Regions from separate parts of the Curtobacterium sp. SP.BCp genome, predicted to be linked through region 1. Evidence: riboswitches for the same ligand, from Rfam matches in the RefSeq annotation. Region 1 holds a riboswitch; the other holds the start of a gene.

Evidence for each region. A riboswitch is a leader RNA that binds a small molecule or an ion and turns the genes downstream of it on or off. The one in region 1 is predicted to bind thiamine pyrophosphate.
Region 2: another riboswitch for thiamine pyrophosphate. It lies ahead of ACRQ4C_RS05260 (ECF transporter S component); the one in region 1 lies ahead of thiM (hydroxyethylthiazole kinase).

The regions. Positions count from the first base shown of each region.
Region 1 covers NZ_CP194338.1:1,440,958-1,445,453, reverse strand. Annotated here, with positions in the region: gene ACRQ4C_RS07065 (MFS transporter) at 1-170, shown strand, start outside; gene ACRQ4C_RS07060 (NUDIX domain-containing protein) at 443-1,387, opposite strand; TPP riboswitch at 1,456-1,550, shown strand; gene thiM (hydroxyethylthiazole kinase) at 1,539-2,432, shown strand; gene thiE (thiamine phosphate synthase) at 2,429-3,145, shown strand; gene thiD (bifunctional hydroxymethylpyrimidine kinase/phosphomethylpyrimidine kinase) at 3,142-4,496, shown strand, end outside.
Region 2 covers NZ_CP194338.1:1,056,256-1,060,751, reverse strand. Annotated here, with positions in the region: gene ACRQ4C_RS05265 (ABC transporter ATP-binding protein) at 1-1,482, opposite strand, end outside; gene ACRQ4C_RS05260 (ECF transporter S component) at 1,479-2,126, opposite strand; TPP riboswitch at 2,121-2,230, opposite strand; gene ACRQ4C_RS05255 (hypothetical protein) at 2,390-2,713, opposite strand; gene glgX (glycogen debranching protein GlgX) at 2,844-4,496, shown strand, end outside.

The DNA.
Region 1 (4,496 bases):
TGACCGGCGTCTTCTACGCCGCGGCGTACGCCGGCTTCCTCGCGCCCGCCGTGATCGCGGCGGTCGCCGGGTTCGTGGCCGTCCCGGTCGTCCTCGCCGTGGTCGTCGCGCTCGGCGTGGTCTCGTGGGTCGCGATCGCGGTGTCGTCCGGGAGGCACATCCCGGCCTGAGCGCGCCGCCCCTCGTCCGACGGTGGGTCGCCGAGTGCGGGCAGGTGCGGTGCGACGGGACGTTCCGTTCCGCGAGTGGCCGATCCGGTGCACGATCCCCGACGTTCGCGAACCGGATCGGCCAACGCGCAGACCCAAGTCGCGTCCGCGGCCGTGCTGAGCCCTCCGGACGGCGCGCCCCGTGTCGAGAGTCCGCACGGTTGGACGTCGCGCGGCGCGGAAAGCGCGGCCGGACAGCAGGACGGGTCAGTGCGGCAGGTCAGTGCGGCACGTCAGCGCGGCAGCGCGTCGCGTAGCCATGCCGGGCCGCGCACGCCGGCGCCGAGCGCCTCGACCCGGGAGCGCAGCTCCCGGTCCGCCGTGACGACGAGCACGGGCGCGTCGTTGTCAGCGAGTGCCTGCTGGGTGGCGGCGACGATCGCGTCGTCACCCGACGCCGCTGCCCGCACCACGTCGACGGGGCGGGGGGACGTGTCGGGGGCGAGCCGTGCCTCCCGGGCGTCGCCCTCCAGCACCACCGTCCAGCGCGGCCACCAGTGGGCGAACGGGAGGTCGAGCTCGGCCGAGGCGACGCCGTCCGCGGCGAGCGCCCTGACGCCGTCGACCAGCCGGGCGGCGGCGCGGGCGCGGTCCTTCCACCAACCGTCGGGTCGGCTGCCGACGACGTTGGCGGCGTCGACCACGACCCGGGGCGAGGTGTCGAGGGACGCGCGGAGCGCCGGCCAGGAGGCACCGAAGCCGGGGTGGAGCGGGAGGTCCGCGACCTCGCCGACGGGGATCCAGGACAACGCGAGGCTCTCACGGTCGGCGATCACCGGTTCGAACTGCCGGGAGGCGCGTCCGACGACGGTCGTGTAGGTCCAGAACCCGAGGTCGAGGACCGCGGTGTGTCGGAGGTCGATGCCCTCCTCGGGGACACCTGCCTCTTCGGCGGACTCGCGGAGGGCGCCCGAGACCGCGTCCTCGCCCTGGTGCCGGGCGCCGCCGGGGATGCCCCAGGTGCCGCCGTGGTGGCTCCACTCGACGCGGTGCTGGAGGAGCACGCGTCCGGAGCCGTCGTCGACCAGGAGGCCCGCCGCGCCGAAGCGTCCCCACGCCTTGGTGCCGTCGGGGCCGATCGCCCACGCATCACCGGGGTCGCGGGGGCCCGGCGGCGGCCCGGGCGGCGTGGTGCCGTCCACACCGGGGAGGCGGTTCACACCAGGGACGTCGGGCACCGGTCCACCTTCCCACACACGGCTGTCCGTGTGACCGCCGTGGGTCACGGAGCGTCGTGTACGGTGACGATCGAGACACGGGGTGCCGCGACCGCGGCTGAGATCACACCCGTCGAACCTGCTCGAGCTCGTACTCGCGAAGGGATCGTCCATGCGCACTGCTGCGCCCGTACCCACCACCGCTGCGCCGGACCTCGTGCTCCGGTGCGCCGACCTGCTCGAGGCCGTCCGTGCCCGCGCCCCGCTCGTCCAGTGCGTCACGAACACCGTGGTGCAGAACGTGACGGCGAACGTGCTCCTCGCGGTCGGGGCCTCCCCCGCCATGGTCGACGTACGCACCGAGGCCGGTCCGTTCGCCCGGGTCGCCGACGCGCTGCTCGTGAACACCGGCACACCGCACGAGGAGACCCGTGACGCCGCCGTCGAGGCGGCGACCGCGGCCGTCGACGCCGGGACGCCGTGGGTGCTCGACCCCGTGGCGGTCGGGGCGCTCCCCGTCCGGACCGCGCTCGCGCACGAGCTGCTGGCCCTGCGGCCGACCGTCCTGCGGGGCAACGCCTCGGAGGTGCTCGCCCTGCTCGACGGCGCGGCCGGAGGCCGAGGGACCGACGCGACGGCCACCACGGACGACGCGAGGGCCGCTGCGAGAGCGTCGGCCGGGAGGCGCGTGGGCGCCGTGGCGGTGTCCGGTCCGGTCGACCTGGTGGTCGCCCCGGACGGGACCGTCGTGCGGGTCGCGAACGGGACGGACCTGCTGACCCGGATCACCGGCGGCGGGTGCGCGCTCGGTGCGGTGGTCGCCGCGTTCGCGTCGGTCACCGCCGACCCCGGCGACGCCGCCGTGGCCGCGACCGTGGCGTACACGGTGGCGGCCGAGCTGGCCGCCCGGGACGCCGGTGGTCCGGGGACGTTCCAGCCGCTGTTCCTCGACCGGCTCGCGTCCCTCACACCGGAGGACCTCGTGGAACGCTCCCGCGTGTCCACCGAGGACGGCACGGGCACGGCGGACTCCACCCCTGCCGTGCCGGCTCGGAGCGAGCGGTGACCGCGGCTGCTCGCACGGCGGGAGACGGCCTCGGCGTGTACCTCGTGACGGACACGGAACTGGCCGGACGGCACGGCCTCGGCGTCCTCGGTGTGGTCCGGGCCGCGGTCGCCGCCGGGGTCCGCACCGTGCAGGTGCGGGACAAGCATGCCTCGGCGCGAGGCCTCACGGGATTGGCGGCCGCCGTGGCCGATGCGGTGGGCGACCGGGCGACGGTGGTGGTGGACGACCGGCTCGACGTCGTGCTCGCCGCGCGGCACGCCGGACACCGCGTCGCGGGCGTGCACCTCGGCCAGTCCGACGTGCCGGTGACCGCCGCGCGTGCCCTGCTCGGACCGGCGGCCCACGTGGGCCTGACCGCGAACACGCCGGAGCACCTCGCGGCCGTCGCTGCCCTGCCGGCCGGGACGGTCGACCTGCTCGGTGTGGGCGTCGTCCACCCCACCACGACGAAGCCCGACCACCCCGCGCCGCTCGGCGTCGACGGGTTCGCCCGGATCGCCGCCGTCACCGGGCTGCCGTGCGTCGCGATCGGCGGCGTCACCCTCGACGACGTCGCGCCGCTCCGCGCCGCCGGAGCGGCGGGGGTGGCCGTCGTCTCCGGCATCTGCGCGGCTGCCGACCCCGGGGCGGCCGCTGCCGCGTACGTGACCGCCTGGCGGACCGGAGCTGACCGGCCGGGTGCACCGCGCCTCCAGGGCGGTGTCCGGTGAGCGTCCCACGGGTCCTGTCGATCGCGGGGACCGACCCGACGGGCGGCGCCGGACTGCAGGCGGACCTCAAGGCGATCGCCGCCCACGACGGCTACGGCATGGGCGTCGTGACCGCGCTCGTCGCGCAGAACACCACCGGCGTGCGCGCCGTCCACCTCCCGGCGACGACGTTCCTGCGCGAGCAGCTCGACGCGGTGTCGGACGACGTGACGATCGACGCGGTCAAGGTCGGGATGCTCGGGACGGCCGAGGTCGTGTCGACGGTCACGTCATGGCTCGCCGAGCACCGACCGCCGGTCGTCGTGGTGGACCCGGTGATGGTGGCGACGAGCGGCGACCGACTGCTGTCCGTCGACGCCGAGGCCGCGCTCACCGACCTCTTCGCGCACGCCGACCTGCTCACGCCGAACCGGGCGGAGCTCGGGGTGCTCGCCGACCTGGCGCGGCGGACGACCGGCGCGGGGGCCACCGCCGACGGCGACGCTGCGCCGGACGACGCAGCCCTGGTGGCCCGGACCTGGGACGTACTCGTGCTCGCGAAGGGCGGGCACGACGACGGCCCGACGTCCGACGACGTACTGGTGTCCCCGGACGGGAGCTCGCGAGTCTTCCGCGGACCGCGGATCCGAACGGCGAACACCCACGGCACCGGCTGCTCCCTGTCGAGCGCGATCGCCACGCTCACCGCACGGCACGGTGACTGGGAGCTCGCGGTCGGGGCAGCCAAACGGTGGCTCACGACCGCGCTCGAGCACGCCGACGCGCTCGACGTCGGCGCCGGGAACGGCCCCGTCGACCACGGTGCCGCGACGCGGGCCGCGCTGCCGCCCGTCCCGTGGACCCGGACGTGGTGGGAGGACGTCGCCGACGTCCGCGAGGCGACCCTGGCCGGGGAGTTCCTCCGTCGTCTGGCCGACGGGACGCTGCCGCCCCCCGTGTTCGACGCGTACCTCGCGCAGGACGTGCACTACCTCCGGACGTACGAACGCCACCTCAGAACCCTGGCCGACCGGTCGTCCGGCGCGGCCGCGACGTTCTGGCGCACCGCCGCCGACGGGTGTGCCGCCGAGGCGCGGGACCTGCACCACCGACGCCTCGGGGACGCGCACGCCGACGATCCGGTGCACCCCGTGTGCGCCGGCTACCTGGCGCACCTGCAGGCCGCGGCGGACTGCGGCTCGACGGCCGTGCTCGCGGCCGCCGTGCTGCCCTGCTTCCGGGTGTACGCCTGGGTCGGGACGCGGCTGGGCGTCGCGCCCGAGGGGCACCCGTACGCGGACTGGGTCTCGGCGTACGGCGACCCGGGCTTCGCCGCGGCGAGCGCCGAGGCCACCGAGCAGGTGGAACGCCT
Region 2 (4,496 bases), 380 kb from region 1:
GACCCTGGTCACGCCGTCGGCGGCGAGCACCACCTCGTCGGCGTCGAGCGCCCGGACGAGGTCGCGGTCGTGCGTCACCGCGACGATCGCGGTACCCGCGTCGGCGAGCGCACCGAGGTGCTGCACGACGGACTCCCACGTGGCGCGGTCCTGACCGGACGTCGGCTCATCGAGGACGACGACCGGCGGACTGCTCGCGACGACCGCGGCGATCGCGAGCCGCCGTTGCTCGCCGCCGGACAGGGTGAACGGGTTCGCGTCCGCGAGCTGGGCGAGGCCGAACTCGTCGAGCAGCTCGGCGACCCGTTCGTCGACGCCGTCCTGGTCGAGGGCTCGTGGGCCGGCGGCGAGTTCCTCGCGGACGGTCCGTGCGACGAACTGGTGCTCGGGGTCCTGGAACACCGTGCCGATCCGCGCCGCGAGGGCCCGGCTCGACCACGCGTGCGGGGCGGTGCCGGCGCCGGCGTCCCCGGCGAGCTCCGGTGCGGCCGTCAGCGTGCCGTCCGTGGGCCGGAGGAGTCCGGCGAGCGTCAGGCCGAGCGTCGACTTGCCGATGCCGTTCGGCCCCGTGACGGCGACGACGTTCCCGGACCGCACCGCGAGGTCGATGCCCCTCCCGACGGGCTGTCGCCGGCCGCGCGCCGTCCCGAGGCGTGCGGCGCGGAGGAGTTCCGTCGCGGTTCCGGGACGGTCGTGCCGGGCGCTCCCCCGGCCGGGCTCGGCACCGGGCACCCACACCCCGGCAGCGGTCAGCGCGGCTCCGTGCCTCGCGAGCACCGTGTCGGGAGCCCCGTCCGCGACCACCCCACCGCCCGGTTCGAGCAGCACGAGCCGGTCGACGAGGTCGAGCCAGGTGCCGATCCGGTGCTCGACGACCAGGAGGGTCGCCCCGGTGGCGTCGAGCAGGGAACGGACGGCGGCGTGGACCTGCTCGACGCCGGACGGGTCGAGGTTGGCGCAGGGTTCGTCGAGCACGAGGGCGCCGGGTTGCATGGCGAGCACCCCGGCCAGAGCGAGTCGCTGCCGCTGCCCGCCGGAGAGCTGCGCGGTGCTGCGGTCGAGCGGCAGGTCGAGGCCGACGACCTCCAAGGCGTCCCGGACACGTTCCCAGGTCTCCGCGCGCGGCACGCCGGCGTTCTCGCAGCCGAACGCCACGTCGTCGCCGATGCGCGACATGACCGTGTGCGCCTCGGGGTCCTGCATGACGAGGCCGACCCGGCCGCGGGCGTCGCGCGGGTCGGTGCCGTCGACGAGCAGGGTCCCCTCCACCTCGGCGGCGGTGTCGTCGGTCGCGTCGGGCTCGTCCGGGAGCACGGCGGCCACGGCTCGGAGGAGCGTGGACTTCCCGGCGCCGGACGGTCCGACGACCGCCACCCGTTCGCCGGGCTCGACGACGAGGTCGACGCCGCGGACCGCCCACTCGGCGCGTTCCGGGTACCGCCAGCCCCAGCCCGCGAAGGCGATCCGGGTGCCGCTGGTCACCGGTCGGCGCGCCGGTTGTGCTCGCGTCCGGCGGCGAAGGACGACAGCACACCGGTGCGGGCGAGTGCCCGGACCAGGAACCACGAGCCGACCCCGGCGATCACCGCGCCGGAGATGACCGCACAGACGATGTAGACGACCTTGAACCCGAGCGCGTAGCCGGGGTACCAGAGGATCGAGTCGTTGATGCCGAGGGCGAGGCCGGCGGCGGCCCCGGCGAGCGCGACGACCGGCAGGCGGTACACGCGGTACAGGAACAGTGCCAGGACCAGTTCGGCGCCGAGGCCCTGCACGAGTCCGGCCTCGAGCGTGCCCCAGCCCCACTGGGTACCGAAGAGGGCCTCGACGGACGCGGCGACGATCTCGCCGTAGAGCGCGGCGCCGGGCTTCCGGACGACGATGGCGACGACGGGCCCGGCGAGCAGCCAGACACCGCCGAACAGCGCCTGGGTGCCCGGGAGCACGAGCTTCATGGCCGCGCTGAGTGGCTCGTAGGGGAACTCCCAGACCTTGAAGACGACGCCGAGCGCGACGGCGAGGACGCTCGCCACGACGATGTCGACGACCCGCCAGCGCAGCGAGCGCCTGGGGGCCGGGACCGTCTGGCCGGTGGACGGAACGGTTGACTGGATGCGCGAAGGCATGGTGGTGACTCCTCCCTGCGCCGGCATGATCCGGATCAGGTTCGACGGTCGGAGCGCCGTTCGCTCCCTCTCAGCCCGGTGACCGGACTCCCGTGTGTGTGCCAGCAGTGTACTGCGCGCTGCGCTCGCGTTGCGCGTGGTGCGCATGAGACGGCCTGGCGCGGCCCGCTCAGCGGTGACGCGCCAGCGGCACGCGGGCCGCGCCGACCGAGCCTGCGAGGGAGGGGTGGCGGGCCCGCCACGTGCCTCCAGGCCGTCGTCCGCTACTTCTTGAGGACCCGCACCAGCTTGCGGAGGACCGTGCCGGTCACCCAGATCACCGGGATGCTCACCGCGAGCAGGGAGATGAGGTTCGGCTCGAACTCGAGGTCCTTGCCGGGGCGGCGGACGTAGGCGCCGACCGGGATCGAGGTGCCGCCACCGCCACCGCCGCCGCCGTTCTCGTCGTCCCCGCCGCCGCCGAAGCCGAACCAGGCGATGGAGACCGGGATGAGCGTCTGGTCGCCGACCTCGACGGGCTCCCCGTAGTTCGTGCTGACCCCGGCGGGGCGCACCTTGTCTGCGATCTGCGTCACGATGTTGGCCATGCGCGCGAGGCTACTCGGCGCTCCCTCCACAGGCGGGCGAGCACGGGGTGTTCATCCACCGCTGGGGCTTGTCTGCGGACGTGGAGGGGTGGCGCCGATATGTTGGCGCAACCCACACCTGGAGGACCGCTTGCACACCTGGCCCGGCAACCCGTACCCGCTCGGCGCGACCTACGACGGCAGCGGCACGAACTTCGCCCTGTTCAGCGAGACCGCGGACCGCGTGGAGCTCTGCCTCTTCGACGAGGACGGCACCGAGGAGTGCGTCGACCTCGTCGAGGTGGACGCCTACGTGTGGCACGCCTACCTGCCGAACATCGGGCCGGGGCAGGAGTACGGCTTCCGCGTGCACGGCCCGTACGACCCCGCGAACGGCCTGCGCGCGAACCCGAACAAGCTGCTGCTCGACCCGTACGCGAAGGCGACGAGCGGCGACATCGACTGGGACCAGGCGCTGTTCTCGTACACGTTCGGCGACCCGGACTCCACGGACGACCAGGACTCGGCGCCGCACATGATGAAGGGCGTCGTGATCAACCCGTTCTTCGACTGGCAGGGCGACCGCGCACCGCGGATCCCCTACGGCGAGACGGTGATCTACGAGGCACACGTCAAGGGGCTCACCGAGACCCACCCGGACGTGCCCGAGGAGCAGCGCGGCACGTACGCGGGCGTCGCGCACCCGGCCGTGATCGCGCACCTGCAGCGCCTCGGGGTGACCACGCTCGAACTCATGCCCGTGCACCAGTTCGTGAACGACTCGACCCTGCAGGAGAAGGGGCTGTCGAACTACTGGGGCTACAACACCATCGGGTTCTTCGCGCCGCACTCGCACTACTCGTCCTCGGGCGACCGCGGGCAGCAGGTGCAGGAGTTCAAGGCGATGGTGCGCGAACTGCACCGCGCGGGCATCGAGGTCGTCCTCGACGTGGTCTACAACCACACGGCAGAGGGCAACCACCTCGGCCCGACGCTGTCCTTCCGCGGGATCGACAACGCCGCCTACTACCGCCTCGTCGAGGACGACAAGCGGTACTACATGGACACCACGGGCACGGGCAACTCGCTCAACGTCGGGCACCCGCACTCGCTGCAGCTCATCATGGACTCCCTGCGGTACTGGGTGACGGAGATGCACGTCGACGGCTTCCGCTTCGACCTCGCGGCCGCCCTCGCGCGGGAGTTCTACGAGGTCGACCGGCTCGCGGCGTTCTTCGAACTGGTCCAGCAGGACCCGATCGTCTCGCAGGTGAAGCTCATCGCCGAGCCGTGGGACGTCGGTCCCGGCGGCTACCAGGTCGGCAACTTCCCGCCGCAGTGGTCGGAGTGGAACGGCAAGTACCGCGACACCGTCCGTGACTTCTGGCGCGGGGAGCCCTCGACGCTCGGCGAGTTCGCGTCGCGGATCTCCGGCTCGGCAGACCTCTACGAGCACGACGGCCGGACGCCCAAGGCGAGCATCAACTTCATCACCGCGCACGACGGCTTCACGCTGTACGACCTCGTCGCCTACAACGAGAAGCACAACGAGGCCAACGGCGAGGACAACAACGACGGCGAGAGCCACAACCGGTCGTGGAACTCCGGGGTCGAGGGTCCGACCGACGACCCGGAGATCACCGCGCTGCGGCTCCAGCGGCGGCGGAACTTCCTCGCGACGCTGCTGCTCAGCCAGGGCGTGCCGATGATCGCGCACGGCGACGAACTCGGGCGCACGCAGTCCGGCAACAACAACGTGTACGCACAGGACTCCGCGATCAGCTGGATCGACTGGGAGCACGCC